DNA from 4 places in the Paenibacillus sp. VCA1 genome. Region 2 is predicted to be linked to each of the others. Evidence: predicted binding sites of a transcription regulator. Region 2 holds the regulator's gene; each other region holds the start of a gene.
What was found. Region 2 encodes Rex, which represses fermentation and respiration genes when NADH is low (regulators of the CRP and FNR family bind a similar motif). Its sites were predicted from a motif close to TTGTGAAATATTTCACAA; they were not measured.
Positions count from the first base shown of each region.

Region 1: the regulator Rex is predicted to act here: its motif matches at 3,517-3,534, upstream of RJP21_RS07880 (cytochrome ubiquinol oxidase subunit I).
Region 3: the regulator Rex is predicted to act here: its motif matches at 3,029-3,046, upstream of RJP21_RS20235 (nitrate/nitrite transporter).
Region 4: the regulator Rex is predicted to act here: its motif matches at 2,497-2,514, upstream of adhE (bifunctional acetaldehyde-CoA/alcohol dehydrogenase).

Region 1 is NZ_JAVLSX010000003.1:277,626-284,861, reverse strand. It holds gene RJP21_RS07900 (S66 family peptidase) at 1-97, shown strand, start outside; gene RJP21_RS07895 (ABC transporter ATP-binding protein) at 373-1,116, shown strand; gene RJP21_RS07890 (hypothetical protein) at 1,120-2,760, shown strand; gene RJP21_RS07885 (hypothetical protein) at 2,897-3,382, shown strand; gene RJP21_RS07880 (cytochrome ubiquinol oxidase subunit I) at 3,731-5,137, shown strand; gene cydB (cytochrome d ubiquinol oxidase subunit II) at 5,124-6,143, shown strand; gene cydD (thiol reductant ABC exporter subunit CydD) at 6,143-7,236, shown strand, end outside.
Region 2 is NZ_JAVLSX010000004.1:83,761-90,996, forward strand. It holds gene dinG (ATP-dependent DNA helicase DinG) at 1-2,783, shown strand, start outside; gene RJP21_RS09625 (redox-sensing transcriptional repressor Rex) at 2,845-3,510, shown strand; gene RJP21_RS09630 (amidohydrolase) at 3,485-4,798, shown strand; gene RJP21_RS09635 (cell wall elongation regulator TseB-like domain-containing protein) at 4,822-5,337, shown strand; gene RJP21_RS09640 (hypothetical protein) at 5,668-6,192, shown strand; gene RJP21_RS09645 (AAA family ATPase) at 6,192-7,236, shown strand, end outside.
Region 3 is NZ_JAVLSX010000009.1:37,587-44,822, forward strand. It holds gene narJ (nitrate reductase molybdenum cofactor assembly chaperone) at 1-17, shown strand, start outside; gene narI (respiratory nitrate reductase subunit gamma) at 14-706, shown strand; gene RJP21_RS20220 (GAF domain-containing protein) at 757-1,221, shown strand; gene RJP21_RS20225 (sensor histidine kinase) at 1,227-2,288, shown strand; gene RJP21_RS20230 (response regulator transcription factor) at 2,292-2,939, shown strand; gene RJP21_RS20235 (nitrate/nitrite transporter) at 3,108-4,646, shown strand; gene moaA (GTP 3',8-cyclase MoaA) at 4,695-5,711, shown strand; gene RJP21_RS20245 (YwiC-like family protein) at 5,718-6,449, shown strand; gene clpP (ATP-dependent Clp endopeptidase proteolytic subunit ClpP) at 6,515-7,102, opposite strand; gene RJP21_RS20255 (RNA polymerase sigma factor) at 7,148-7,236, opposite strand, start outside.
Region 4 is NZ_JAVLSX010000002.1:85,687-92,922, forward strand. It holds gene adhE (bifunctional acetaldehyde-CoA/alcohol dehydrogenase) at 1-2,405, opposite strand, end outside; gene RJP21_RS03865 (Crp/Fnr family transcriptional regulator) at 2,629-3,345, shown strand; gene RJP21_RS03870 (hypothetical protein) at 3,826-4,737, shown strand; gene infC (translation initiation factor IF-3) at 4,755-5,225, opposite strand; gene RJP21_RS03880 (hypothetical protein) at 5,308-6,009, opposite strand; gene RJP21_RS03885 (hypothetical protein) at 6,159-6,875, opposite strand; gene RJP21_RS03890 (winged helix-turn-helix transcriptional regulator) at 7,071-7,236, opposite strand, start outside.

The DNA.
Region 1 (7,236 bases), on a different contig from region 2:
CCATGTGCCTCCGCAGATTACCTTCATCAACGGCGCATACGCCGAGGTTGAAGTGGAAGCTGGGCGAGGGAAGGTTGTACAGCATTTTAGGGCTTGAATGGGATATATTCGAGGTAAAGACTCCGATGAGCAACCAACTTGTTCGTCGGAGTTTTTTTATCTGCTGAGCCGAAACTGCCGGAAAAATATCTTTTCAACCGCCATGTTGATCTGGATTATGTGCTATTATTTGGAAGAACGGTCCATAATCAAGGCAGCCGCTCGCATCTATAAGTTTTTAAAATACATATAGCAGCAACAAGGGAGTGATACGAATTGATTGAAACGGCGGGAAATCGGCAGGAGCCGGTCATATCGATCCGCAATCTGGAAATGAGTTATGGAAGCAAGCCGATTTTGCAGGGCATCGATCTGGACGTGCATAAGGGGCAAATCATCGGTTATATCGGCCCGAACGGCGCGGGCAAAAGCACGACGGTCAAAATCATGCTGGGTCTGGTCGAAGGGTACCAGGGCGAGGTGCGGATTTTTGGCAGGGACATCGCGGACGGGGACATCGAATACAAGCGGCGCATCGGTTATGTGCCGGAGGTGGCGGAGCTGTACGACAGCTTGACCGCACAGGAGTATTTGGTGTTTGTGGGGGAGCTGTACGGGCTCGCGCAGCGAAAAGCGGATCACAAAGCGAGACGGCTGATGGCCAAATTCGGGCTCGAAGAGGTTTATTTCGACCGGATTTCCTCGTACAGCAAAGGGATGCGGCAGAAAGTGCTTCTCATCTCCAGTCTGCTTCATAACCCGGACATCTTGTTCCTCGACGAGCCGCTGAGCGGGCTGGACGCCAACAGCGTCATGATCGTAAAAGAGATTTTGGCGGCATTGGCGGCCGAAGGCAAAACGATTTTCTATTCCTCGCATATTATGGACGTCGTCGAGAAGATCAGCAGCCGCATTTTGCTGCTTAACGGGGGGCGGATCGTCGCCGACGGCAGCTTCGAGGAGCTGCGGGAGCAGTCGCATGAACGGTCGCTGGAGCAAATTTTTAATGATTTGACCGGATTTCACGAATACAAGGATGTGGCGTCTTCGTTCGTGTCGATCGTTCAGGAGGTGTAGCGGATGGGTAGCGTGAAATGGCTGCAAATTCTGGATCCGCTGCGGGGGCTGTTCGAAAGATCCGGGATCGACTACGAAATGATGCGCCGCATCTTGGAGGTCAAGCTGTTGATGGACGGCCGCAGGGTGCCGACGCTTATTCAGAAATCCTCCAAAAATGCCGACCCTGACAAGCAGTCCAACCAATTTATCAAGTCGCTGTGGATTTACGTCATTATCAGCGTCATCTTGGTGCCGTTTGTCGTCATGAAGACGAATTACATGTTTCAGATGAGCCTGGTGTTCGGCATCCTGATGTTCATGATCACGACATCCATGATCTCCGACTTTTCATCCGTAATGCTGGACGTACGCGACCGGAACATTTTGTTTTCCAAGCCGGTGCAGCGCCGCACGATCAGTATGGCCAAAATGCTTCACGTGATGATTTACCTGCTGCTGTTGACCGGATCGTTGACCGTGGTGCCGCTTCTGGTCGGTTTATTCAAGCACGGCGTCTTGTTTTTCCTACTTTTCCTTGTGGAAATCGTGCTGATGGACTTTTTTATCGTCGCGCTGACGGCGGCGCTTTACTGGCTTGTACTGCGCTTTTTCGACGGGGAGAAGCTGAAGGACATCATCAATTACGTTCAGATCGGGCTGACGATCGTTATGACTGTAGGGTATCAGTTTATCTCCAGATTGTTCAGCGTCATCGATTTGAAGGTTGCATTTAGGCCGCAGTGGTGGGAGATTTTCATATTTCCGGCTTGGTTCGCCTCCCCGTTCGAATGGCTGCTTGGCGAAGGGAAGTCGCCGCTGGTCATCGTCTTTTCCGTCCTTTCGGTCGTCGGGACGGCGGCCGCCTGGGGATTGTATTCGCTGTTGATGCCTTCATTCGAACGGAATTTGCAGAAGCTCGCCAGCCATCACGGGCGGGGCAATACAAGCCGTTTCCGCCTGCAGGAAGGGCTGGGCAGTTTCTTTTGCCGGAGCCGGATTGAGAGGCTCTTTTTCCGCTTTTCCTGGGACATGATGGGCCGGGAACGGGACTTTAAGCTTAAAGTCTATCCGCAGCTGGGCTTTTCCATCATATTCCCGTTTATTTTCATGTTTAATATGCTGCGCTCGGAGGGCGGTTTTGCCGCCATGCGAATGGGCAAAGGGTATTTGTTTTTGTACTTCTGCGGGCTTATGATCCCAAGCATCATCATGATGCTCAAATTCTCGGGAAACTATAAAGGGGCATGGATTTATCAAACCGCGCCGTTAACGGACGTCGCCTCCGTCTATAAAGGAGCGCTGAAAGCGATGGTCGTCCGGCTGTTCGCTCCGGTATTCATTTTGCAGGCCGTCATTTTCCTGATCATTTTTGGCGCGAGAATTATTCCGGAACTCATCGTCATTTTGCTCGGGGTGCTGCTGTATGTGGTCGTCAGCTTTATGGCGTTAGAAAAAGGGCTGCCGTTTTCGAGGCCGTTTCAGAACGCCCAGTCCGGCGGCGGGTTTGTTATTTTTGGGCTAATAGTGCTGCTTGGCGTCTTCGCGGGTGCGCATTTTGGCTTTACATTTTTACCGTACGGAGAGTATTTATACATGCTCCTGCTGCTCATCCTTAATCTGGTTGCTTGGAAGCTGGCTTTCCGCGAGCTGCCTGCGTCTTAAGTACCTTATAGGTAAAATTACCCGGTCTTTTTTCCAAGAAAAACATTTGCACTTTCCTGCCTATATTTCACACTTTGATTATGGTTCAAAGAAGTAGTACATTAATAGATGAAATCATAAGGAGGTTTCTGAATTAATGTTCTATGAAGACAATGAGAACCTGACCATCATGACCTACACCTTGAATAGTGGCATTAAAGGAACTGTACCTTTATCGAATAAGCAAATTCAGGAATGGATCGAGTGCTATCGTACCGACGCGAAATTCATCACGGCTATTGGTAAGGAGTTTTTCGGCCTCAATCCAGAGCTGGTTGCGGATTTCAAAGTGCATAACCGTTTTTCCAACTACGCCGAAGTGCTGAAGCCGGTGGGCAACCGCCAGGCGGAATCGGATAATACCGAGCAGCTGTCCAAAGCGTACGAAGAGAACCGCGTGTACTTCAAAGTCGACTGCAAATGCGGCACGACCTATACGACCTATTCCCAGTACTACACGACCAAATGGTATTGTTCCAAATGCAACGAGATCGTGTTTTTGGACAAGAAAAAGGGCAAAGTGGCTACGGACAAAGGCGATGCCTGGTACATGACCAACAAATATTACGTAGCGAGGGACTAGCAGGATCTGCGCGAAACGCCCGTCGTTCGGGTGAAGACATAGAGGAAATATCGAATTTTAGGGGACTTTTTTCGGGCCGTATGGGCTTGGGAGAGTCCCTTTTGTTTGGTTCGAAGTCTAAAATTTTTAATATTTTGTGACATAATTCACATATTGGGTCTTTTGGACCTGTGGTTGTGACATAAATCACATTTAGAATGACGACGGTCTGCCAGAATACAGGAAGAAGAGATTTTTCAATCGGGAACGATTGAAGAAAGTTTGCAGCATCTTTAGGGGAGCAAATGGATGGGGTATATCCATCGCCCAAGGGTTCGAACTGAAAACTATTAGAAAGAGGGAAGAACAATGGACGTAATTATGCTGTCGCGGATTCAGTTTGCGGCAACGACGATTTTTCACTTTTTCTTCGTCCCCGTGTCCATCGGTCTGGCGTTCATGATCGCGATCATGGAGACGATGTACGTCGTCAAAGGCAAGGAAGAGTACAAACATATGGCGAAGTTCTGGGGCAAGCTGTTCCTGATCAACTTCGCGATCGGCGTCGTCACCGGCATTCTTCAGGAATTCCAGTTCGGCATGAACTGGTCGTCGTATTCCCGGTTCGTCGGCGACGTGTTCGGCGCTCCGCTGGCGGTTGAGGCGCTGCTCGCCTTTTTCATGGAATCGACGTTTATCGGACTTTGGATTTTCGGCTGGGAACGGCTTTCGAAAAAAGTGCATGCGCTTTGCATCTGGCTGGTTGCCATCGGGACGATTATGTCGGCGTTCTGGATTTTGGCGGCCAACTCCTTCATGCAGCGCCCTGTCGGTTTTACGATCAACAACGGCCGGGCCGAAATGAACGACTTTTTCGCGCTGATCAAAAACGGCCAGCTGCTGCTTGAGTTTCCGCACACGATTTTGGCCGCGTTTATGACGGGCGCGTTCCTGGTTGCCGGCGTCAGCGCGTATAAGCTGCTCAAGAAAAAAGATGTGCAGTTTTTCAAAAAATCGTTCGTCATTGCGACCGTGATCGGCCTCGTTTCTTCGATCGGCGTGGCGCTTGTCGGTCACCAGCAGGCCCAATACCTGGTTAAAACCCAACCGATGAAAATGGCCGCAACCGAAGCGCTGTGGGAAAACAGCGGCGACCCTGCGCCTTGGACGGTGACGGCGTTCATCGATACGAAAAATCAGAAAAATACCGCAGAGTTCCAGATCCCTTATCTGCTCAGCTTTTTGTCGTACAGCAAATTTTCAGGGGAAGTGCAGGGCATGAAAGAACTGCAGGCCCAATATGAGCAGCAGTACGGCCCGGGCGATTATATTCCGCCGGTGCGCACGACCTTCTGGAGTTTCCGCGTGATGGTGGCCAGCGGTTCGCTGCTCATTTTGCTCAGCATGTACGGGGTGTATTTGGCGGCGCGCAAAAAGCTGGAGAACCGGAACAAATGGTTCCTGGGCCTTATGGTATTTGCCATTTCGCTGCCGATCATCGCCAACACTTCGGGCTGGATTATGACGGAAATCGGCCGCCAGCCATGGACGGTATTCGGGCTGATGACGACCGCGGACGGCGTATCGCCGAGCGTAACCGCAGGCCAGGTGCTGTTTTCCCTGATCGCATTTACCGGAATCTATGCCGTATTGGCCGTCGTTATGGTCTACCTGTTTATCCGCGTCATCAAAAAAGGACCGTACGCCGCCGAGACGCCGGCGGAAACGTCCAGCGATCCATTTGATAAGGAGGAATACCGCCATGCTATCTCTTAATGAGCTGTGGTTCGTGCTCGTCGCGGTGCTGTTCACGGGGTTCTTTTTCCTCGAGGGCTTTGATTTCGGCATCGGGATGGCGACGGGCGTTTTGGCGAAAAACGATACCGAACGCCGGGTGCTGATCAATTCCATCGGCCCGTTCTGGGATGCCAACGAGGTGTGGCTGCTGACGGCCGGAGGCGCGATGTTCGCGGCTTTCCCGAACTGGTACGCCACGCTGTTCAGCGGATTTTATACGCCGCTTGTCCTGCTCCTGCTTGCGCTCATCGGGCGAGGGGTCGCCTTTGAATACCGGGGCAAGGTGGAGAAGGCTTCCTGGAAAAAAACATGGGACATCGTCATCCTGATCGGCAGCCTGCTGCCGCCGCTTCTGCTGGGTGTCGTGTTCGCCGATTTGATTCAAGGCTTGCCGATCGACCGGGCGATGGAAATGAAAGCTTCGTTTTTCGGCGATATCGTGAATTTCTATTCCGTTGTCGGCGGTTTGACGATGGTCGTGCTTTGCCTAGTGCATGGCTTGCTGTTTGCGACGCTGCGGGTAACAGGCGACCTTCAGCAGCGCGCGCGCCGCATGGCCCGCAGCCTGATGGTTCCGCTGGCGGTACTGGTTGTCGCTTTCTTTACGCTGACGTATTTCAATACCGGCATTTTTGAAGCGCGCGGCGGCATTCTGATTGCCGTATTGGCTGCTTTAGCCGTCGCGTTTGCGCTGGCGGTCGTATTTTCCGGCAAGAAAAAAGACGGCTGGGCGTTTGGCATGACGGGCGCGGTGATCGCGCTGGCGATCGCGACGTTTTTCATCGGATTGTTCCCGAACGTCATGATCAGTTCGATCGATGCCGCCTTTAACCTGACGGTGGACAATGCGGCCTCCGGACATTATTCGCTGAAAGTAATGACGATCGTGGCTTTATCCCTGCTGCCTTTCGTGCTCGGCTATCAAATCTGGAGCTATTTTGTTTTCCATAAACGGGTTCACGAGAAAGGGCATTTGGAATATTAATGGATCGGAATTTGCTCGGCTATAAAGGGATAAAGCCAATTCTTGCCGCCTCGTTGGCGTTAACGCTTGCACAAAGCCTGTCGATCATCCTGCTGGCAAGATGGCTGGCGGAGGCTCTCTCCGCCCTTTTTGCCGGCGAACCGCTTCATGGTCAATACAACAAATTGATGATGTTTCTGGGGGCATTCCTGGTCCGGCACATCATCGGTTTCATTCAGCAAAAAATGAGTTATGCCTTCGCCGAACGTACCGGAGCCGACCTGCGGCAGCAGGTGATGGAGAAGCTGTTCCAGCTTGGGCCGAGGTTCGCGAGGCAGGAGGGAACGGGCAATCTGGTCACGCTCATTCTGGAAGGAACGTCGAAGTTCCGCAACTATCTGGAGCTGATCGTGCCGCGGATGGCCGGGATGGCGCTCATCCCGTGGATCATCCTGGCGTACATTTTTTTGCAGGATATCACTTCGGGGATCATTCTGATCCTGTCGATGCCGATTTTGATCGCGTTTTTGATCCTGGTCGGGCTGGCTGCGCGCAAAACGACGGAAAAGCAGCTGGACACGTACCGCACGCTGTCCAACCACTTCGTCGACTCGCTGCGCGGGCTCGAGACGCTGAAGCTGCTTGGACAAAGCCGGGAGCATATCGGGAGCGTCGCACGGGTCAGCGACCGGTACCGGTCGGCGACGATTCGCACCCTGCGCGTGGCGTTCCTGTCTTCTTTTTCGCTCGACTTTTTTACGATGCTGTCGGTGGCGGTCGTGGCCGTTGGGCTGGGCTTGCGGCTGATCAGCGGCGATCTGGCGCTGGTGACCGGGCTGACGGTGCTTATTTTGGCGCCGGAGTATTTTTTGCCCGTGCGGATGGTGGGCGCGGATTTCCACGCCACGCTGGACGGCAAAGAAGCCGGAGCCGCTATGCGGAGCATCATCGATGAGCCGCTTAATGAAGATGCGGATGATGTGAAAACCGGCCGGGAAAAGAGGGAACTGCACTGGACGGCGAACAGCCGCCTGATCTTATCGAATGTGGGCGTGAGGCATCAGCAGGAGGGGCCGCATTCGCTGCTGAATATATCGCTCGATTTGCAAGGGAT
Region 2 (7,236 bases):
TTGCCATCATAGAAGAAGATTTGACCATATCCCGCGTGTACGGTTCCTATGTCAAACCGACGGTGGAAATACCGCCGTTCATTACGGGGCTTACCGGCATTACGGAAGAGGATGTGGCGGATGCGCCGCCGTTGGAAGAGATGCTGATGGAACTCGTGCCGATGCTGGACGATGTCGTTCTGGTGGGGCACAACGTCGCGTTTGACTTCAATTTCCTGCAGAACGCGCTCGACAGCAGCGGGTATCTTCCGTTCTCCGGGCGAATTCTCGACACGCTGGATTTTCTGAAAATATGTTTTCCGTCGTTGACCTCCTACCAATTGGGACAGGTGACGTCGCATTTCGGCATCCAGCATGACCGTCCCCATCAGGCGGATAGCGATGCGTTGGCCACGGCATATGTATTTTTGAAATGTCTGGCAGAATTAAACGACCTTCCGCTCATTACGCTGCAGCGGCTCAGCGAGCTGTTTGCGGATGAAGACAGCGACCTCGGGTGGTTTTTCGACGGATTGTGCCAGGAAAAAGAGCAGGAGCCGATCCAGGACTTGAACAGCCACAATTTCTACCGTCAGTTCGCCCTGGCCGTCGAAGACTGGACCGAGATGAAACCTCCGCGGGACGAGGCGGAAGGCAATCCGCTCGCCGGGATGGAATTTGACGAATATTTGGGCGAAATCCAGAAACGGCTTAAACTAATTATGCCCCAATACGAGGAGCGCGAACCGCAATCGATGATGTTCGACCAGGTGATGAACGCGCTGAATGAAGACAAGCATTTGCTGATCGAAGCGGGAACGGGGACCGGCAAATCGCTTGGTTACCTCATTCCATCCATATACCAAAGCGTCAAGCAGCAGCAGAAAGTGATGATCAGCACGCATACGATCAACCTTCAGGAGCAGCTGCGCGAGCGGGACGTGCCTTTATTGACGCAGGTTGTGCCGTTTCCGTTCAAGGCGGCCGTCTTTAAGGGCAGACAACATTATTTGTGTTTGAGAAAATTTGAACATAAAATAAACAGAAGAGACTTTTTTAATCCCAAGGAAGATACGATTACGGCGGCGCAAATGATCGTATGGCTGGCGCAGACCGAAAACGGGGATGACGAAGAACTGAATCTCGGCGGAAGGGGCGGCGATTTCTGGGAAACGGTAAGCAGCGATTCGGATTCCTGCCTGGGACGAAGCTGCCCATGGTTCCGCAAATGTTATTACCACCGGGCGAAACATGAGGCGGGCATCGCGGACGTGGTCATCACGAACCACTCCAAGCTGTTCACCGACGTCAAAGCAGGACATCAGCTGCTGCCGTCTTACGAACGTCTCGTCATCGACGAGGCCCATCATTTGGAGGACGTGGCCGGCAAGCATCTAGGCCTGAATATGAAGTATTTTAGCGTCGTCCACACGCTGACACGGCTGTACAAAGATTCGCGCAGCGGACAGCTTATCGCTCTTCGCCAGCAGCTGCAGCCGTCCGGACAGGAGCGGGCAAGCGACTGGATCGCCGCGATTGACCGCATGAGCGAAGATTTGGTGGACGTCAAGGAAACATGGGATAAGCTCAGCGAATCCCTTTTCGCCCTGATGCCGGAACGAAATGACGTTTCGCCGGGCGAAGCGGGGCAATTCGTGCTCCGGCTGCAGCCGTCGAAATGGCCGCAGGAGTGGGAAGCGCTGAAGGGGCTGGAAAACCAGATCCACGTCAAAATCAGCGAGATCGTCCGCCGCGGCGAAAAAATGCTGGCGGAATACAAGGAAAACGAAGACGATTACAGCGCCGACAGCCTGATTACAGACCTCAGCGGCCTGTTCAAGGATCTTGCCGCCGAACGCGACGACCTGCGGACCTTCATGAACTTGAACGATGAAACCGTCGTTTATTGGATGGAAGCCAGCAGCCATTTCCGCAGCAAATCGCTGCAGTTGTACGCGGTCCCGGTGGATGTCAGCAAACAGCTGAAGGAATTGTTTTTCGACAAAAAGAAAAGCGTTATTTTAACGTCGGCGACGTTGTCGGTAGACAAATCCTTCCAATATATGATCGACAATCTCGGCCTGGAGGAAGACCAGGAAAGCGGTCGCCTCGTGACCGTGCAGCTTCCGTCTCCGTTCAAATACCGGGATCAGGCGCTTCTCGTCATCCCGCGGGATTTCCCCAGCGTCAAAGGAAGCGTCGGCGACGCCGTGTTCGTCGATACGCTGGTGCGCTCCTTGGCGGACGCGGCCGTTGCGACGCACGGGCGGATGCTGGTGCTGTTCACTTCGTACCGGATGCTGCGGCAGGTGCATGAGCCGTTGAAAAACACCCTTGCGGGCAGCGACATCACCGTTCTCGGCCAAGGCGTCGACAGCGGCAGCCGTACCAAGCTCATCAGACGTTTCCAGGACAGCAGCGCTTCGGTGCTGCTCGGTACGAGCAGCTTCTGGGAAGGGGTCGATATCCCCGGCGAGGCATTGACCTGCCTTGCGATCGTAAGGCTTCCGTTCCAGCCGCCAAACCATCCGCTGTACGAAGCGAAAGCGGAGCTTTTACAGCGCCAGAAAAAAAATCCGTTCATGAAGCTTTCCGTGCCTCAAGCGGTTATCCGTTTTAAACAGGGGTTCGGCCGCTTGGTTCGCACGGCGAATGACCGCGGCATCGTCATCGTTTACGATACGCGGGTGATCGAGTCTTATTACGGGAAATATTTTCTCTACTCCTTGCCGGGGCCAAAGATGGAGCATATGAATACGGAAAAAATGGTTCCCCGTATATCTGAATGGCTTCAAGAGGGTTAACGCACCTCTTTTCATACGATGTTAACGATAGAAATTAAGCTGTTAAATAGGGGGAACAAGCATGAAATCGGAGAAAATTTCCGAAGCGGTCGTCCGCAGACTGCCTGTATATTTACGTTATTTGAATGATTTGAACAAGCGGGAGGTTGCGACGGTCTCCTCCCAGGAGCTTGGCCTGAAACTCGACCTGAATCCGGCGCAAATCCGCAAGGATCTTGCCTATTTCGGCGATTTCGGCCGGAAAGGGATCGGGTATGACGTTTCGTACCTGATCGAAAAAATCCGCCACATTCTGAACCTGGACCAGCAGATCAACGCGGTGCTGGTAGGCGCCGGGAATTTGGGCCAGGCCCTTTCGAATTACAACTATTACCTTCGCGAAAACATTAAAATCGTGGCGGTGTTCGACGAAAATCCGAAAAAGATCGGAAAACGGATCAATACGCTTACGGTGCAGCCGATGGAGGAAATGACGGACACGATCAAAAAGCACAATATCCGGATCGGCATCATCACCGTGCCCGCCGTCGAAGCCCAGAACGTGGCGGATCAATTGATCGGGGCCGGAATCGAAGCGATTCTGAACTTCGCGCCGACGATCCTGAAGGCTCCGGCCAACATCCGGATTCATGCGGCGGACTTTACGACCGACCTGCTGAGCTTGGCATATTATTTGGATAACGGAAAGGAAGGTTCTACCGATGACGGAGAACAAGACAACGAATAAATGGATCATCGCGAACGGCAGCTTTGCCGTGCCTGATCAAGACAAGCCGGTAATCCGCGGATATATGGTGATCGAGGACGACCGCATCGCTTATATCGGGGAAGAAAAACCGGAACTTGAAGGCGATGTTCCCGTATTCGACGGGACGCATCTGTTTTTTATGCCCGGATTGGTCAATACGCACGGACATGCGGCGATGTCGCTGCTGCGCGGATACGGGGATGATCTGGCCCTGCAAATCTGGCTTCAGGAAAAAATGTGGCCGATGGAAGCCAAATTCACTTCATCCGATGTCTACTGGGGTACGTCCTTATCCGTACTGGAAATGCTGAAAGGCGGCACGACAACCTTCCTCGACATGTACGACCATATGGATCAAGTGGCGAAAGTGACGGAAGAATCGGGAATCCGCGCCTCCCTGATGCGCGGCGTCATCGGTTTGTGTTCCGAGGAGCTTCAGCGCCACAAGCTGAACGAGGCGATCCAATTCGCGCGCGACTGGAACGGAAAGGCCAACGGCCGGATCACGACCATGATTTCGCCGCATGCGCCGTATACCTGCCCTCCGGATTATATCGAAAAATTCGTGCAGGCGGCGCATGATATGGATCTGCCGATGCATACCCATATGTCCGAAACGATGGCCGAAGTGGAGCAAAACGTCAAGGAATACGGTTTGCGTCCGGTTGCCCATCTGGAAAAGCTCGGCGTATTTTCGAGACCGTCTCTGGTGGCGCATGCCGTTCATTTGACCGATGAAGAAATCGGCATTTTGGCGAGCAACAACGTGGCCGTTTCCCATAACCCGGGAAGCAACCTGAAGCTGGCAAGCGGCGTGGCGCGCGTGACGGACTTGCTCAAGGCCGGAGTGACGGTCTCTCTGGGAACCGACGGAGCGGCAAGCAATAACAATTTGGATATGTTCGAAGAAATGCGTCTCGCCGCATTGATCCATAAAGGGGTTTCCGGCGATCCGACGGCAATTCCGGCGTACGAAGCGCTGAAAATGGGAACGGTCCACGGCGCGGAGTCCCTTTTCCTGAAAGACGTCGGCACGCTGGCTCCGGGAATGAAAGCCGATTTCATCGCGCTCAACACCGACCAGGCCCATTTTCTTCCGCACACCGATCTGATTTCCCACGCCATTTATTCAGCTTGCGGCAAAGACGTCGAGCACGTATGGGTGGACGGCAAGCAGGTCGTGAAACACGGCGCCTGCCTGACCATGGACGAAGAGCGCATCCGCCGGGAAGCCCAAGCCGCTTTTGAAGGTCTCTTGGCCCGATAGGACGGCAACAGATAGGGGAGCTTATGCTGAAGAATAAGAAGAAATGGATTTTTCTCGGAATCGTCGTTTTGCTGCTGCTTGTTTTCGGACTTTACCGTTATTACATATACGTAACTCAGGACATCCGGGCCCAGGAGACGGCAGCGATTCTGAAGGCGAAGCAGGAGACCAGCCTCGTAAAGGTGACCGAAGCCCAAAAATCGGTGTGGGATACGATCTGCTGGGCGATCGAAGGCTTGGACAAAGACAATCGGCCGGTGATGGTATGGGTAACGATGGACGAAGACGGCAAAGTCAAATCCGGCGAAGGCACGGTTCACGAAGAGCTGCTTTCAAACGGCATTTCGGAAAATCAGGTCAGGGAGAAGGCGCTGAAGGAGATACCCGACGTGAAAAAGCTGAAGATCGTGCCTGGAATGTATAACGGCCAGTATGCCTGGCAGCTTTTTTACTGGTCGAAGGATCATTATTACTACCAATTCTATCGGTTTAGCGACGGCCAAAGCATCGGAGGCCCGTTTACGCTGCCGAACCGGTAATGAAAAATAGGCGTCATATGTAGATTTGTCCGTTCAAGAATGAAAAAGAACCTCATGAAAATGGGGTTCTTTGGCGTGAGCAGGATAATATTTTAAATACTTTCACACATTACCTTCGATTTAGTATATACGATGTGATATACTCTTCATTGTAGTGATTCGATATACTCTATCGATCTGGTGTGACAGTCGTGTCGAAATGCAAATCGGAAAAGTCCTGAATGACCGTGACGAGATGCTTATGCTTAAAGCTCTTTGCCGCGGTTGTCTATTTTTCGTATGATATATATATAGAAAATAGTTTTAGAATATGAGAGGAGGACATACGTTTTGAAACTGCGTCCAATACCAATTGCGATTACTGTTGTCATATCGGCGGCGCTGCTGTTCGGAGGCTGGTTCATTTACCGCCAGACGACGATGCAGGGTCCGCTGCAGAAAATCGTTCAAAATTATAAAGGCGTCAACAACGCCCAATTCGATATTAGCCGCAATCAGATCAACCTGAAGCTGGATTTGAAGCCGGACACGAACCTTTCCGGCCTTGTGAATCAAATTACGACGCAAGGCAAATCGGTGGTGGGGAACCGCGAGCTGAATTTCGACTTTGTGGACCACTCTTCCGATAAGCTGAACCGTTTTTGGGACTCGGCCATGTTTTCCGTAGCGGAAGCGATGGATAACAAGAAATATACCGAAATTCCGGCCAAGCTGGATCAGCTTGCGAAAGATACCGGCATTAAAACCCAAACGGAAATGGATGCCAAAAACGTGTATATCGGCCTTAGCGACGGCGAACACAGCAAATTTATCGTATTACCCCGGAACCCCGGAAAGATTGGGGTGTGGGAATAATGCCTAGATGGTCCAAAGAGATTCTCATCGGATTCGTTCCGGTGCTGCTCATATTTCTGGCATATATCGGCGTCAACATCATTCCGCTGATCATCGCGACGCTGCTTGTCGGCGGGCTGCTGTTCATGGCGAGCGTTCGCGGCGGGCTGGCCGTAGGGGCCGGAACGGAACGCAAACGCAAGAAGAGAGGCCCCAAGAAGCTGACGTTCGAAGAAATCGGCGGGCAGGATCATGCCAAGCAGGAGCTGATGGAAGCCCTGGATTTTTTGATCAAACATGAAGAGATCCGCAAGCTGGGCATCCGCCCGTTAAAAGGGATTCTGCTCACGGGTCCTCCCGGAACAGGCAAGACGCTGATGGCCAAAGCCGCGGCTCATTACACGGATTCGGTATTCGTGGCTTCTTCAGGCAGCGAATTCGTCGAAATGTACGTCGGCGTCGGCGCGGGACGTGTGCGTGAATTGTTCCGCGAAGCGCGAAACCGAGCCGTGAAGGAAAACAAGCAAAGCGCCATCATTTTCATCGATGAGATCGACGTCATCGGCGGCAAACGCGAGGGCGGCCAGCAGCGCGAATACGACCAGACGCTGAACCAGCTGCTGACCGAGATGGACGGAATTTATTCGTCCGACAGTCCGAGAATTTTGCTGATCGCGGCGACGAACCGCAAAGAAATGCTCGACAGCGCGCTGCTCCGTCCGGGCCGCTTCGACCGGCATATCCAGGTCGATCTGCCCGACAAAAAGGGCCGGGAGCATATTCTCCGGCTCCATGCAAAAAACAAACCGCTGAAAACCGATGTCGATCTCGGAAAAATCGCCGAAGAATCCTTTGGCTTTTCCGGGGCCCAGCTGGAGAGCGTCATGAATGAAGCAGCCATTTATGCGATGCGTGAAGGGCTGAAAGAAATAGAACAAAAACATTTGTCCATGTCCATTGACAAAGTGATGATGGGCGAACGCACCGACCGTGAATCGACGCTGGAAGAGAAAAAACGCGTCGCGATCCACGAACTCGGACATGCCATCATGGCGGAGCTCGTAC
Region 3 (7,236 bases), on a different contig from region 2:
AGGCTGCCGAATCATGAATATGATGGATCAGTTTCTGTGGGTTATTTTCCCTTATATGTGCGTGATGATCTTTATTGTCGGCCACATCTACCGCTACCGTACGGACCAATTCAACTGGACGGCTAAATCGAGCGAATTCATTGAAAAAAAACGTCTTAAACTTGGAAGCCTGATGTTCCATCTCGGGATCATACCCGTCATTGGCGGCCATATCGCCGGCCTTGGCATTCCCCAGTCGTGGATGGAGGCTGCGGGGATCGATGATCATCTGTATCATATCGGCGCGGTGTATGTCGGCGGGGCTTTCGGCGTGTTGACGTTGGCAGGGATGCTGCTCCTGACGGCGCGGAGGTTTACGATCAAAAACGTGCGCCGGCTCAGCTCGGCCTCGGACTTGATTGTCAATGCGCTGCTGTTATTCATCGTGTTTATGGGCATGTACAGCACGCTGGTTACCAATTGGGCGCAGCCGGATTTCAACTATCGGGAGAGCATCTCGGTTTGGTTCAGGGATTTGTTCATCCTGCGTCCCGACGCCTCGCTGATGCGTGACGTTCCGCTTAGTTTTCAAATACACATTTTAGCGGGCTTTTGCATCTTCGCTTTGTGGCCGTTTACCCGGCTTGTCCATGTGTGGAGCGTTCCTTTGAATTATTTGGGCAGAAGGTATATCCTGTATAGAAGGCACCGCAAATTAGATTCGTAGACGAGAGAAGGCCATGCAGCCTTCTTTTCTACGTCAGGGGAGCAATGATTATGAAGAATCAGCCGATCTTTCATTATCAGAAGGAAATCGACAGGCTTCGAGACCGGTTCCAATTCGATTTCGTGTCGTTGGCTTTGGTGCAGTCGGCTGAGGACCGGTTCGTATTAACCTGGCAGTATGCATCGGGAAATTTAAACGAGCGCTATAAGCGGATCGTGCTTCATTCCGGGAAGGGGATAGCGGGGATCGTATTCAAAACCGGAAAACCGATGCTCATCCCCAATGTAACGACGGACCTGAACGCACGGGATCTGTTTAATTATCCCATCATCGTCGCCGAGCGATTGAAAAGCCTTGGAGCGGTTCCGTTGTGGGAAGGAAAACGCGTCATCGGCGTGCTGCTTGCAGGGTACCGCGCGGAAAATCGGCTGGACGCAGCTTCGTTCGAGCATTTTCAACAAGAGCTCGGATCGGAGTTCGGAGCTTTTTGCGTGAAGGAGGGGGTGCATCCGTGATTCATATGACGGAGGAGCATTTGCACGATCTGCTGAAAAAGATGTATCTGAACAGCATGGAGGCCATCTTTTTTATCGATGAGGCGGGAAACGTCATCGCCATGAACCCTGCGGCGGAGAACATCCTGGACGTCGACGTGATCCAGCGGATGCGGTCGGGCGTGGACGAATCTTTTTGCCAGACCTGCAAAGGGTATACGGATGAAAAGGACCTCATCTCCTGCTCCAAATGTTATCTGGATTACCCTCAAGGGGAATTTTCCTCGTTCCAGGTGTATCTGAGAACGCGGGGCGAAGGGATCGTTCCTTATGCCGCCAGCTATCATACGATCGACGAGTCCCGCGGGATTCGGGTGCTGATGCTGCTCGACCTGACGAAACAGCAGCGCACGCAGGAAATGCTGCAGCGCATGAATATGCTGAAATATGTCATCAAAGCCCAGGAAGACGAGCGAAAACGAATTTCGCGCGAGCTGCATGACAGCGTTGCCCAAGAGCTGCTTAGTTCGCTAGTCGACCTGCGCGTATTAAAATATATGGACGTCGGGAAAGATGCGCTCAATAAACTACGGCAGACCGAGGCGTCGCTTACCCGTTTGCTCGACGACATCCGGCATTTATCGGTCGAGCTTCGCCCCTCTTCTTTGGACGATTTAGGGCTGGAGGCCGCTTTTCGTTCGCATTTCAAATGGATCGAAAAAAATTACGGCATGCTCGTCCAATTTTCCGCCGAGTTGGCCGCCGCAAGGTACGGCAGCGAAATCGAAACCGTCGTGTATCGCATTTGCCAGGAGGCGGTGCTGAACGCCTTGAAATATTCGGGCATGGATGAGGTCCATGTGCGGTTATGCGAGGAACAGGGCCATCTATTGCTGACGGTACGCGATGAAGGGGTCGGGTTCAACTTAAACGCCGGCGAAGCCAAGGGAACCGGTCTCGGACTTTACGGCATGCGTGAACGCGCCGACCTGGTAGGGGGGCAGTTCACGCTGCATTCGGCGCCCGGCGAGGGAACGACCGTTCAGCTTCGCATTCCAATAAGTTCTTTTGAGGCAGGGGGCGAATGAATGATGAAAATTGTGATCGCGGATGATCACGCCGTCGTACGGAGCGGGTTTTCCATGATCCTGAATTACCAGCCGGATATGGAGGTTGTCGCGACGGCTGCCGACGGGCTGGAGGCTTACGCCATGGTGGCGAAACACCGTCCGGATGTGCTCCTGATGGACTTAAGCATGCCTCCCGGCGAGAGCGGCCTCATCGCAACCGGCAAGATCAGCGCCGACTTTCCGGAAACGAAAATTTTAATATTAACGATGTACGATGATGACGACTACCTGTTTCATGTGCTTAAAAACGGCGCCTCAGGATATGTCCTTAAAAATGCGCCCGACGAAGAGCTGGTCTCCGCCATTCGCATGGTGCATAAAGGAGGGACCTACATCCATCCCCAGATGGCGACGGCTTTGGTGCGGGAGTTCATTAAAAAAGACAGCGAAAGCCCGGACAGCGATCCGTTTAACAGCCTTTCGAAACGCGAGATCGAGATTTTGCCGCTGATCGCCAAAGGTTACGGCAACAAGGAAATCGCGGAAAAGCTGTACGTTTCGGTCAAGACGGTGGAAGCGCATAAGGCGAAAATCATGGAGAAGCTGAATTTGAAGAGCCGTCCGGAGCTGGTCGAATATGCGCTGAAGAAAAAGCTCCTCGATTTTTGAAGGTTATAGAATGTATTCGTAATCATCCAGTTTAGATCACCGATATAGGGAAGTTCCCCGGCAAGGTTCAGGGAACTTCCCTATTACTTTTGTGAATTCTTGCACTTACAATAAGGCGTGGGGATCAATAAAGTCAGCCGTTCAATACGTTTGGAAAAGGTGATTGGCATGATCAAAAAAATGCAGCTCCCGCTGCAAACATTAAATCTGGTGCTGGGATTTATGGTATGGGTCATCATCTCCGCGCTTCTGCCGTTTATCCGCGAAGATATATCCATTCCGGCGGACAAGATCGCAATTCTGACGGCGATACCGGTCGTTTTGGGTTCGGTTCTGCGGATTCCGCTAGGGTATTACGCCAATGTGGTTGGCGCCAGAATCGTATTTATTACAAGCTTTATTCTACTTTTAGTTCCCGTATATTTAATCAGCGCCGCCTCCTCTTTTACCTCTCTGGTGATCGGAGGACTTTTCCTTGGGATCGGAGGGGCAGTATTTTCGGTTGGCGTCACCTCGCTGCCCAAATATTACTCCAAGGAGAAGCTGGGTCTGGTCAACGGCATCTACGGGATGGGGAATATCGGAACGGCGATCACCACGTTTGCCGCGCCCGTCATTGCCACGCAGATCGGATGGAGCAGCACGGTCCGGCTGTATTTAATTTTGCTGCTGCTGTTCGCCGTCCTGAACGTTTTTTTGGGCGACCGTAAAGAAGTAAAAGTGAAAACGCCCATCGTCGAGCAAATCAAAGGGGTCTACAAAAATGAAAAGCTGTGGTTTTTCTCCCTGTTCTATTTCATTACATTCGGTGCATTTGTAGCCTTTACAGTATATCTGCCCAACTTTTTGGTGTCGAATTTCGAACTCGCCAAGGTGGATGCAGGGATGCGGACGGCCGGATTTATCGTCGTCGCCACCTGTTTGCGTCCTGTCGGCGGATGGCTCGCGGATAAATTCAAGCCGCTGTTTTTGCTCATGGCCGTTTTTGTCGGGCTGACGATTGCTGCGATCATCCTTGCGTTCTCGCCATCCATCGGCTTATATACGGTCGGCTGCCTGACCATTGCCGTCTGCGCCGGTTTGGGAAACGGCATTATTTTCAAGCTGGTGCCGCTTTATTTTAATAAGCAGGCCGGCATCGTCAACGGGATCGTTTCCATGATGGGCGGCCTCGGCGGATTTTTCCCGCCGCTCATGCTCTCCTTCATTCATTCGGTGACAGGCCAATATTCCATCGGCTTTATGGCGCTTTCTCAGGTCGCTTTAGCCAGTCTTGTCATTGTGGTCTGGATGTATTATCAGGATAAATTGTCGGTATCCTCCGAGGTTTTTAACTCGACGGGCCAAGGCATCCTTGTGACGGACACGAAAGGGAAGATCCATGCGGTGAATCCCGCCTTTACGGAGCTTACCGGTTATACGGAAGAAGAAGTCATCGGCAAAAATCCAAATGTGCTCAAATCCGGCCGTCAATCCCGCGAGTTTTACGACCGCATGTGGTCCGAAATCAAGGCGCGGGGAAGCTGGCAGGGACAAATTTGGAACCGCCGGAAAAACGGCGAGGAATATTTAGAGCTATTAACCATTAACGCCGTAAAAGATGACGCGGGGGATGTCGTTCATTATGTAGGCACGTTCAGCGACATTACCGATCAGCCGCCTCACGGCCGCTTCCGGCCGGGTGACGATGCGTTGCGGACGAGTTAGCCGCTGCCGGGGTAAATACGGACATTGATTTGGAGGGAGGCGGCTGCCATGGCGGCAAATAACATTCAAGATCGGCTCCTCAGGCCGATGCGGGATTTGCGCATTTCCGTGACGGACCGCTGCAATTTTCGCTGCACGTATTGCATGCCGAAGGAAATCTTCGGAGACGATTATGCATTTATGCCCAAGGACATGCTGCTTTCCTGGGAGGAAATCACGCGCCTGGCCGGCCTTTTTGCCAAGCTTGGCGTGCATAAAATACGGTTGACCGGCGGCGAGCCGCTCATGCGGCGCGGCCTTCCCGAACTGATCCGGATGCTGCAAGGCATTCATGGCATCGAAGACATCGGATGCACGACAAACGGACTTCTGCTTGGACAGCAGGCGCAAAGCTTGTACGATGCGGGGCTACGCCGCCTGAACGTCAGCCTGGACGCCCTGGACCCCGAGCTGTTCGGCGCCATGAACGGCCGCGGCATCAAGCCGGCTATCATTCTCCAAAATATCGAAGAGGCAAGGGAGATCGGATTTCAGGTCAAAGTCAATATGGTCGTGCAAAAGGGAGTGAACGATCGGGAGATTATGCTGATGGCCGAATATTTCAAATCGCAGGGGATTACGCTCCGTTTTATAGAGTTTATGGACGTTGGCAACGAAAACGGGTGGAACCTTAAGCAAGTGGTGACGAAGCGGGAAATATTCGATCGGCTGGGCGGATCGGCGGCGCTTGAACCCGTCGCTCCCGATCATCCCGGCGAAGTGGCCCGAAGGTACCGTTATAAAGACGGGCAGGCCGAAGTCGGCTTCATTTCTTCCGTATCCGAAGCATTTTGCTCTAATTGTTCGAGAGTGCGGCTCTCTTCCGACGGGAAAATGTACACATGTCTTTTTGCTTCCAGCGGCTTTGACATCTGCCGTTTGCTTCGCGGAGGCGCTTCGGATGAGGAACTGCTCGCAGCCATCATAAACGTCTGGGAGAAACGGGAGGACAGGTACTCCGAAGAACGAACAGAGCACGCGGCCTCCCCTCGGAAGAAAATCGGAATGTCCTATATCGGGGGCTAACAGTTTATGATGAAAAAAGTTCATATCGTTATTCCGAAAGAACATGGCGGCTGGGCGATGCTAAGTGTTCCTTTTATTACAGGCATGTTTGCGGCCAAGCCTACACTTCTTCATATACCGCTGTTTCTTGCTTGGCTGCTGCTGTACATGGCGTCGTACCCGCTGCTGCAATCGTTGAAAAAGGCAAAAAACCGTGGCATGTGGCTTTCTTGGGGGATCGGATATGCGGTTGCGGCCGCCCTCATTCTTATTCCGCTCTTGATATGGAATCCATGGCTGGCAGGGTTCGCTCCCGCGTTGATCGTCCTTGTCTTGGTGCCGGTTTGGCATGTTCGTCATAAAGCCGAGCGTGCGTTTCTAAACGATATATGCGCCATATTGTTGTTCTGTACCGGCGGGGCGGCGGCTTACATGCTGGGAGGCGGCATCTGGGGCAGGGAGCTGCTGGACGTCATGCTGTATAATGTTGTGTATTTTACGGGTACTGTATTTTTCGTAAAATCGGTATTCAGAGAACGAAAAAATAAACGCTGGACGATGTATTCGCATATGTACCATATCATCGCGCTTCTGCTGCCATTGCTCACCTTAAACCCATGGATGTTCCTGCCTTTTCTTTATCCTTTGGCAAAGACGTTGATCTTTTCTGGCAAAATGGTAAAGCCGATGAAGGTCGGCATGATGGAGATCGCCGGATCCGTTCAATTTGTGGTGTTAACATTGCTGTTATTGTCTTAAACATAATAAAACTGCCCGATGTTATTCAATATCGGGCAGTTTTTGCTTTTTGGATGCTGCGTTTTTTAGGTCAGCGGCTGTGTGATGATTTTGTCTACGATCCCGTATTCGAGCGCTTCCTCGGCGGTAAGGAAGAAGTCACGGTCAGCATCTTTGTATACTTTCTCCAGCGGCTGGCCGGTTTTTTCGGCGATAAAACGGTTGACTCTTTCCCTTGTTTTGATGATGCGGCGGGCGGAAATATCGATGTCGCTGGCTTGCCCTTGCGCGCCTCCCAGCGGCTGGTGCAGCATAAATTCGCTGTTCGGCAGGGCGTATCTTTTGCCCTTGGCACCGCCCAGGAAGAGGTTGGCGCCCATCGAGGCGGCCATGCCCATACAGATTGTGCTGACCTGCGGCTTGATGTAATCCATCGTATCGAGGATCGCGAAGCCGGCTGTAACAGACCCTCCCGGACTGTTAATGTAAAGCGAAATATCTTTCTCCGGATCGTCGGCGGCAAGGAAAAGCAGCTGGGCGATAATGCTGTTCGCCACCTGGTCGTTCACCTCGGAACCGAGGAAGATGATCCGGTCTTTCAGCAATCTGGAATAAATATCATACGAGCGTTCCCCAAGTCGGGATTGCTCAACGACATAAGGTATTGTGTTCATGCATGCAGCCTCCTTCGAATATGAAACTTCGTTTTGCCGAAAGGGCTACGCCGCGAGCAATTGCAGGGACATGGACGAATTGCCGGAAGAATGGGTGCGGCGCTGCGCGGGAGCCTGCGCGGTTTTCCGCAGCT
Region 4 (7,236 bases), on a different contig from region 2:
AGGCTGTTTACGCCTTCCTCCGTCGTGCGGGCAGGCAATCCCAAAATGCGCGCGATTTCCGCATACCGCTCGTCGGCGACGAAATGCGAATATTTCGGGAACGAAGCGAACTTGCTTGGCTTTTTCGCGTTGTAACGGATCACGTGCGGCATCAGGATCGCGTTGGTCCGGCCGTGCGCCGTATGGTATTCGCCGCCCCATTTATGCGCAAGGCTGTGGTTGATGCCAAGGAACGCATTGGCAAAGGCCATTCCGGCCAGCGTCGAAGCATTATGCATCTTTTCGCGGGCAATTTTGTCCCCGGTCAGCGCCGACTTCTCCAAGTATTGGAACACGAGCTGGATCGCTTTGATCGCCAGTCCGTCCGTATAATCGCTGGCCATGACCGATACATAGGCCTCGATCGCATGCGTGAGCACGTCCATCCCCGTATCGGCCACCGCCCGTTTCGGCAGCGTGTAGACAAACTCCGGATCGACGATCGCGACGTCCGGCGTCAATTCATAATCCGCAAGCGGGTATTTCGTATTGCCTTGGTTTTTGTCCGTTATGACGGCAAACGAGGTGACTTCCGAGCCCGTGCCCGAGGTCGTCGGAATGGCAACGAATTTGGCCTTTTTCCCGAGGCGCGGATATTTGTAGATCCGTTTGCGGATGTCCATAAACTTCTGCTTCAGGTTCGAAAAGTCCGTATCCGGATATTCGTAGAACAGCCACATCGCTTTGGCCGCATCCATCGGCGAGCCCCCGCCAAGCGCAATGATGCAGTCCGGCTGGAACCGTCTCATCATGTCGGTGCCCCTGTCCACCGTGGTCGTCGAAGGGTCGGGCTCCACTTCCGAAAACACTTCGATGACGACCGGATTTTGGCGCTGGCGCAGGAAATATTCGACCCTTTCGACATACCCCAGCTTCACCATCATTTCGTCGGTCACGATCGCGATCCGGCTGATGTCCGGCATTTTGGCCAAATATTGCGTCGCTCCTTTTTCAAAATAAATCTTGTCGGGTACTTTGAACCATTGCATATTCACGGTACGGCGCGCCACCCTTTTGATGTTGATGAGATTGACCGCGGTTACGTTCGAAGACGTCGAATTCCGGCCGTACGAACCGCAGCCCAGCGTCAATGAAGGCAGGTTCGTGTTGTAAATGTCCCCGATCGCCCCGTGGGTCGACGGCGAATTGACGATGATCCGCCCGGTCTGCAGCCGGTCCGCGAACGCCGATATCACTTCCTCGTTATGCGAGTGAATGACCGACGAGTGTCCCATGCCGCCGAACGCGACGACCTCCGCCGAACGCTGGATGCCTTCGGCCGCGTTTTTTACTTTATAACAGGCCAGCACCGGACTGAGCTTTTCCGCGGACAGCGGATACTTCGGACCGACGCCTTCGATTTCGGCCACCAAAATTTTGGTTCCCACCGGCACGCTGAAACCGCATATTTCCGCGATCTTCACCGCGGATTGGCCGACGATGGCCGGGTTGACCGCGCATTTTTCCAGGTTGATGGCGCCTGCCGTCAGCTTGGCGGTTTCTTCCTTATTGACGAAGTAGCAGCCGTTCGCCGTCATTTTCTTTTTGACCGCCTCGAAGATCGGCTCCTCGATGATGACCGCCTGCTCCGAAGCGCAAATCATCCCGTTGTCGAACGATTTGGACAAAATGAGGTCGGTCACCGCCTGATCGATGTCCGCCGATTTTTCGATGAAGCAAGGCACGTTGCCCGGACCGACGCCAAGAGCAGGTTTTCCGCAGCTGTAAGCGGCGCGCACCATGCCCGATCCTCCCGTCGCCAAAATGAGCGCCACGTCGGGATGGTTCATCAGCGCATTCGTTTTTTCCATGTTCGGCTCTTCGATCCACTGGATGCAATCGGCTGGAGCCCCGTGCTTCACCGCCGCCTCCAGCATGATTTTGGCCGCCTCGCGGCTGCACTGCTGCGCCGATGGATGGAAGCCGAAAATGATCGGGTTGCGGGTTTTGATCGAAATCAACGCTTTGAACATCGTCGTGGACGTCGGGTTGGTCACCGGGGTGATCCCCATGATGATGCCGACGGGTTCGGCGATTTTTTGGTAGCTTTCGTACGGATTGTCTTCGATGACGCCTACCGTTTTTTCATATTTGATGCTGTGATAGATGTATTCGGTGGAAAACATGTTTTTGGTGATTTTGTCTTCATATACGCCTCTGCCGGTCTCGTCGACGGCCATCCTGGCCAGCCGCATATGCTGATCAAGCCCGGCCAGGGCCATCGCCTGAACGATCCCGTCCACTTGCTCCTGCGTCATGTCCATGAACTTCCTTTGCGCCTCGTTCGCTTTGTCGATCAAGTTCTGGATGTACGCTTCCGGCGACTGCTGTTTTTGTTCTGCAGCGGGTTCTTTTTTTACAGCCATGTCTCTCATCCTTCCAGTTTATTTTGAAATCCTATCTCTGGCCTGATCATAACAAAACCGGAACCGTCCGGAGATGATCTTTCTCACACGAAAGTGAAAATAATCACAAATTCGGAATTTCGACACTTTTTCGGTCTTCAAAGTCCCCAAAAACCATTTTTTTCAGGTTATAATTTACTTAAAATTTATTTTAAAAATTAAAGAGATAGAGGGGATAACGAGTATGAGCAACCAACTGAACGTAATCGAAACCCGCGGGAATACAAGCTGCTTCTCCGAACAAAACCTGGAGCGCCTGATGGCTATCATGCAAGACCGGACCGCGCCCGAAGGATCCCATTTGTTTTGGGAAGGCGACAGCTCCGACAAGTTGTTTTACGTTAAAAGCGGGCGCATCCAGCTGACCAAATCCACCGATGAGGGCAAAGAGCTGATTTTGTACATGTACCAAGCGGGAGACATCGTTGGCCATGCCGATCCCTTTTTCAGCCATAAGCAAAGTTATACCGCCGAAGTGATGGAAGAAAGCGTCGTCGGCGTCATCGACCATAAAGACCTCGAAGTGCTGATCTGCCAGCACTGCGATTTCGCGATCGATTTCATGAAATGGATGGGCGTCCATCACCGGCTGACCCAGACCAAGTTCCGCGACCTGATGTTGTACGGCAAGCCGGGTGCCCTCTGCTCGACGCTGATCCGGCTTAGCAATACGTACGGCGAGGAACACGGAGATGACATTTTGATCAACAAAAAAATTACCCACACGGATTTGTCCAACATGATCGGCTCGACGCGCGAAAGCGTAAACCGGCTGCTCGGCGATCTCCGCAAAAAAGGCGCCATCGAATACGAAAACGGCCTTATCGTCATTAAAAACCTTGAAATGCTGCAGGACGTTTGCCATTGCGAGATGTGTCCGAAAGAGATTTGCCGTATTTAAGCCGTTAAGCCGCCGGCCAGCATCGCCGATGTTCCCGTCGCCATAAAGCCAAAAAAACCTCCAGGACCGCATTTCGGCCAACGGAGGTTTTTTAGCATGCATTAAGACCTATACCCCTGACAAATTTTGTAATCCACCCCTTATTCCAGTCCCATCATTCCAAAATACCTAAATATGTCATATCACGAAGCCAAAAAGACCTCTTTTGATTCTAAAGTCCTATAAAACTTTCGGAATAGAGAACCGATGAACATGATGTTGCGCATTTCTTTGGTCTTATTTTCATTGCGCAATTATTCCTAAAATATCATTCGATCATCGTTCACCGCCAGGCGGACACAGTCCCGGCAGCTGCCCGAAACAAGGACCGGCATCCGGCCCGCCCGTGTTGATCCATAAGACCAACAACCCATTTCGCCGCAAACGACGAGGGCATAATGGATCATGGATCGTATAGATCGTATAAGGAGTGCAGAGAGTATGGCATCAAAATGGATTCAGCGCATATTGACGATTATCGCCTTTGTCGGCACCATGGTTTCCGGCACGGAGGAAGGAGCGGCTGCGTCCCAACCGGCACCGGCTCCCAAAACCGCCGCGGCCCCGCATGACCAAAAAGCCACGTGGCTGTGGAAAACCGAATGGATCCGGCGGGATCCGCAGGAGGTTCTGACGTTTCTGACCCGGCATGAGGTAAACCTTGTCTATTTGCAAATCAATGCCGACATCCCCGTGACCTATTATAAAAGCTTTATTAAGCAGTCGGCGGCTCTGGGCATTGAGGTGGATGCGCTGAACGGCGCCCCAAGATGGGGTCTCACGTCGAATCGGCAAGAAATTACCGGTTTTCTGAACTGGGTAAAAAGCTACCAGCAAGCGGCAGGCGAAAACGAAGCGTTCCACGGCATTCACGTCGACATCGAACCCCATTTGCTCCCGGAGTGGAAAGAAGACCTGCCCGATGTCATCCGCCAGTGGGAAAGCAACGTCCGCTACCTTCGAAACGAAGCCGATCGCATGGGGCTGCCGTTGTCGGCCGACATCCCGTTCTGGCTCGGCAATTATACCGCCTCCGACGGCAAAACGGCCCTTAACCGGTTTATGATCGGCCAATTCGATTCGGTTACGGTCATGTCTTACCGCAATACGGCCAAAGGGATCAACGACATCGCCCAAAGCACGCTGAAGGCTGCGGCAGACCTCGGCAAAGCCGCCATGGCCGCCGTAGAAACGAAACCAAGCCTCGAAGGGGATTTCATTACCTTTTACCAGGAAGGGGCCGAGGTCATGTATGATCAAATGGCCGAGCTTCAGGACATGCTTAAAGACAATCCGGCCTACGCCGGCATCGCCATTCATGACTTTGACGGCTGGCGTGACTTGAAAAATTAATTAAAAATGAACCGTTCTTACGGATTGAGCTGCACCGAAGCCTGTTTCCCGCTAAGCTGGATTCCCGACGTCCGATGCCCTGCATGGCTCAAATCCTTTGCCAGCCGCTCAAGCAGTTCTTTGGCGGCGGTTCCTTCCTTGCCTTTGATTCGAACGACAAGCAAAACGGCGTCGCCGGACTGCAATATCTTCTCCGCCTGGCGCCGTTTCGTTTCATAATCATGCTCCTCGATTTGCGGCGTCAGCCGGATCTCTTTTACCTTCATGCCTCGTTCCGCCGCTTTCGCCTGCTGCTTTTCCCTTTTGGCGTCTCCCGCCCCGATGAGCCGGCATGGCGGGGGACTGCTCATCAGCGAGGTGCAAACCAGGTCAACCTTCAGCTTTTTGGCCAACGCCAACGCTTCCGCGGTCGGCATGACGCCGAGATCCTCTCCGTTTAGTCCCGTCAGTTCCACTTCCGACGCTTTGATTTTTTCGTTCATCAGCATTTTCCGTACGCTCCCGTTCGTATTGTCGTATAAAGCCGCACGCCGGGCTTGGCGCCGGACATACCGTATGTATGATGCCGCGCTAAGCCCGGTCCAGCTTGATTTCCACTTCGTCCAAAGGAGAAAGCCTCATGTCAAAACCGTCTTCGGTCAATTCCTTGCCGTTCACTTTAATTACCCATTTTTCCACCGCTTTGGAGACGTATCCTTTGATCGAATGAACCATGCGCTTGTTCAACGTCAATTCGATGAAATCCGTGCTGGTGAGCATGTCCCGCACGTTTTCGTTTTCGGCGTACGGCAGGATGTACGTATGCGAAATCGAGGGCATGATGGTCCCGCCGTTGATTTTAAGCACGGAATATTGGACCTCTTTCGTTTTGGGATCCGTCGGTTCAATGGAGATGCCAAGCTCGTCGTTTTCCTTCAACACCGTATCCAGCTTGTCCTTTCCAAGCTTTTTATCGTTGAGCTCGATTCCCCAGGTGAAGGCGGGCGAAAGCGATACCTGGCTGATCGAATGGATGCTCCCGTCGTCCGCAAAGGTGACGATTCCGCTGTTTTTCAGGCCTTCCCGGATCGTAACCCCCTGCTCCAAATATTTTTCAAGATCGCGAATCGTGTCCTGAGAGAAAAAATCGTCTTTTTCCGAAATCAATATCGGCGAAAAACCTTCGCCGGATGCCACTGCGGCCGCATCCTTGGATTTGACGCCATCGCAGCCCGCCAGCAAAACCATGGCGGCAGTGATGAAAGCGATTACTTTTTTGAAGCTGTTCCCCATTTTGGGCACCACCTTTTTTTATTCATTGCATGGTGCTTCAGCGGCTGCAGTCTCTATGAACCAAAAATAGAGTCCTCGCCTGAGAACTCTATTTTACCATAATGGAGCGATCGTTTTCGACAGGGATTAGACAGGTTTAGACCAAAAACTCAATTGATCAGCGCCTGCATGAACGTTCTTGTGCCGTCCGAGTTTTTCAAATATGGACCCAAACCGAGAAAATGGCCGCGGTCGACATAAACGCCCGTCATCCACGTCCCCTCCAGAACCTCTCCATCCAGATGGAGGAGCAGCGGCGGCGCGGAAATCAGTTCCTGGTAAACGGGCACGCGGGTATTGTGCTTTTTGAAAGGTTTGCCGGATTGCTCGAAAGGAAGGGAAGTGACATAGGTAGGCACGAAATAAGCCGAGATGGTTTCCATCTCTTCTTCATCGTAAAAAGGGGCGTCGCCGAGAACGGGATAAAACAGCGAAATTTCCTCGAATTGCGACCAGATGAACAGCTGCAGCATCATGCTTTGCAATCTGCCGTTATGGAAGACGTATTCGCGTCTGCCCGGATGCTCCTTTTCTTTCGCGCCGTCGACGGGCTCGACGTAATGGCGCTCGCAGCCTACGCATTTCCATCCGGAGGGGCTTTGAATCCATTTTTGAAAGACCGGACTGCTGTTTTCTCCGCATGGGGAGAGCGGTTCTTGAGCGGGCTTCGGGCAGGCCCAATACTTTCGTACAGATTCCGGTACATGCTGAGCCAGCATTGAGATCGTTTTGTCGTAAATCTTCCGCACTTTGATAGAAGCGCTTTCAAGTTCGTTAACATCCTCTTGGCCATACCTGATTTCTTGGGAAAGTACTATTTTTCTCATCTTCATCCGCCTCCTTAAGCGCCGAAAAGGCAGTTTATTTCCAATTATACTACAGAACCTGCGGCAAGGTGCAAGTCTGTGCCTAAAAATAGAAAAAACAACCAGTTTTATGCAGCATCATTCCACCCTCGCATGTTTTCGTATAACGCAAAAAACCTCCCTTGCGATCGAAGGAAGGTTTAACGTCACGGTTCGTTACCGGGGCTCATCAAGTTCCACCCAGTGCTCGGCCCATTGCTGGACTTGGTCCATCACCGGCTGAAGCGCTTTTCCTTTTTCAGTCAATTCGTATTCAATCCGAACCGGCGTCTCAGGATAGACATGGCGTTCCAAAATGCCCTCGGTTTCCAAATCTTTCATG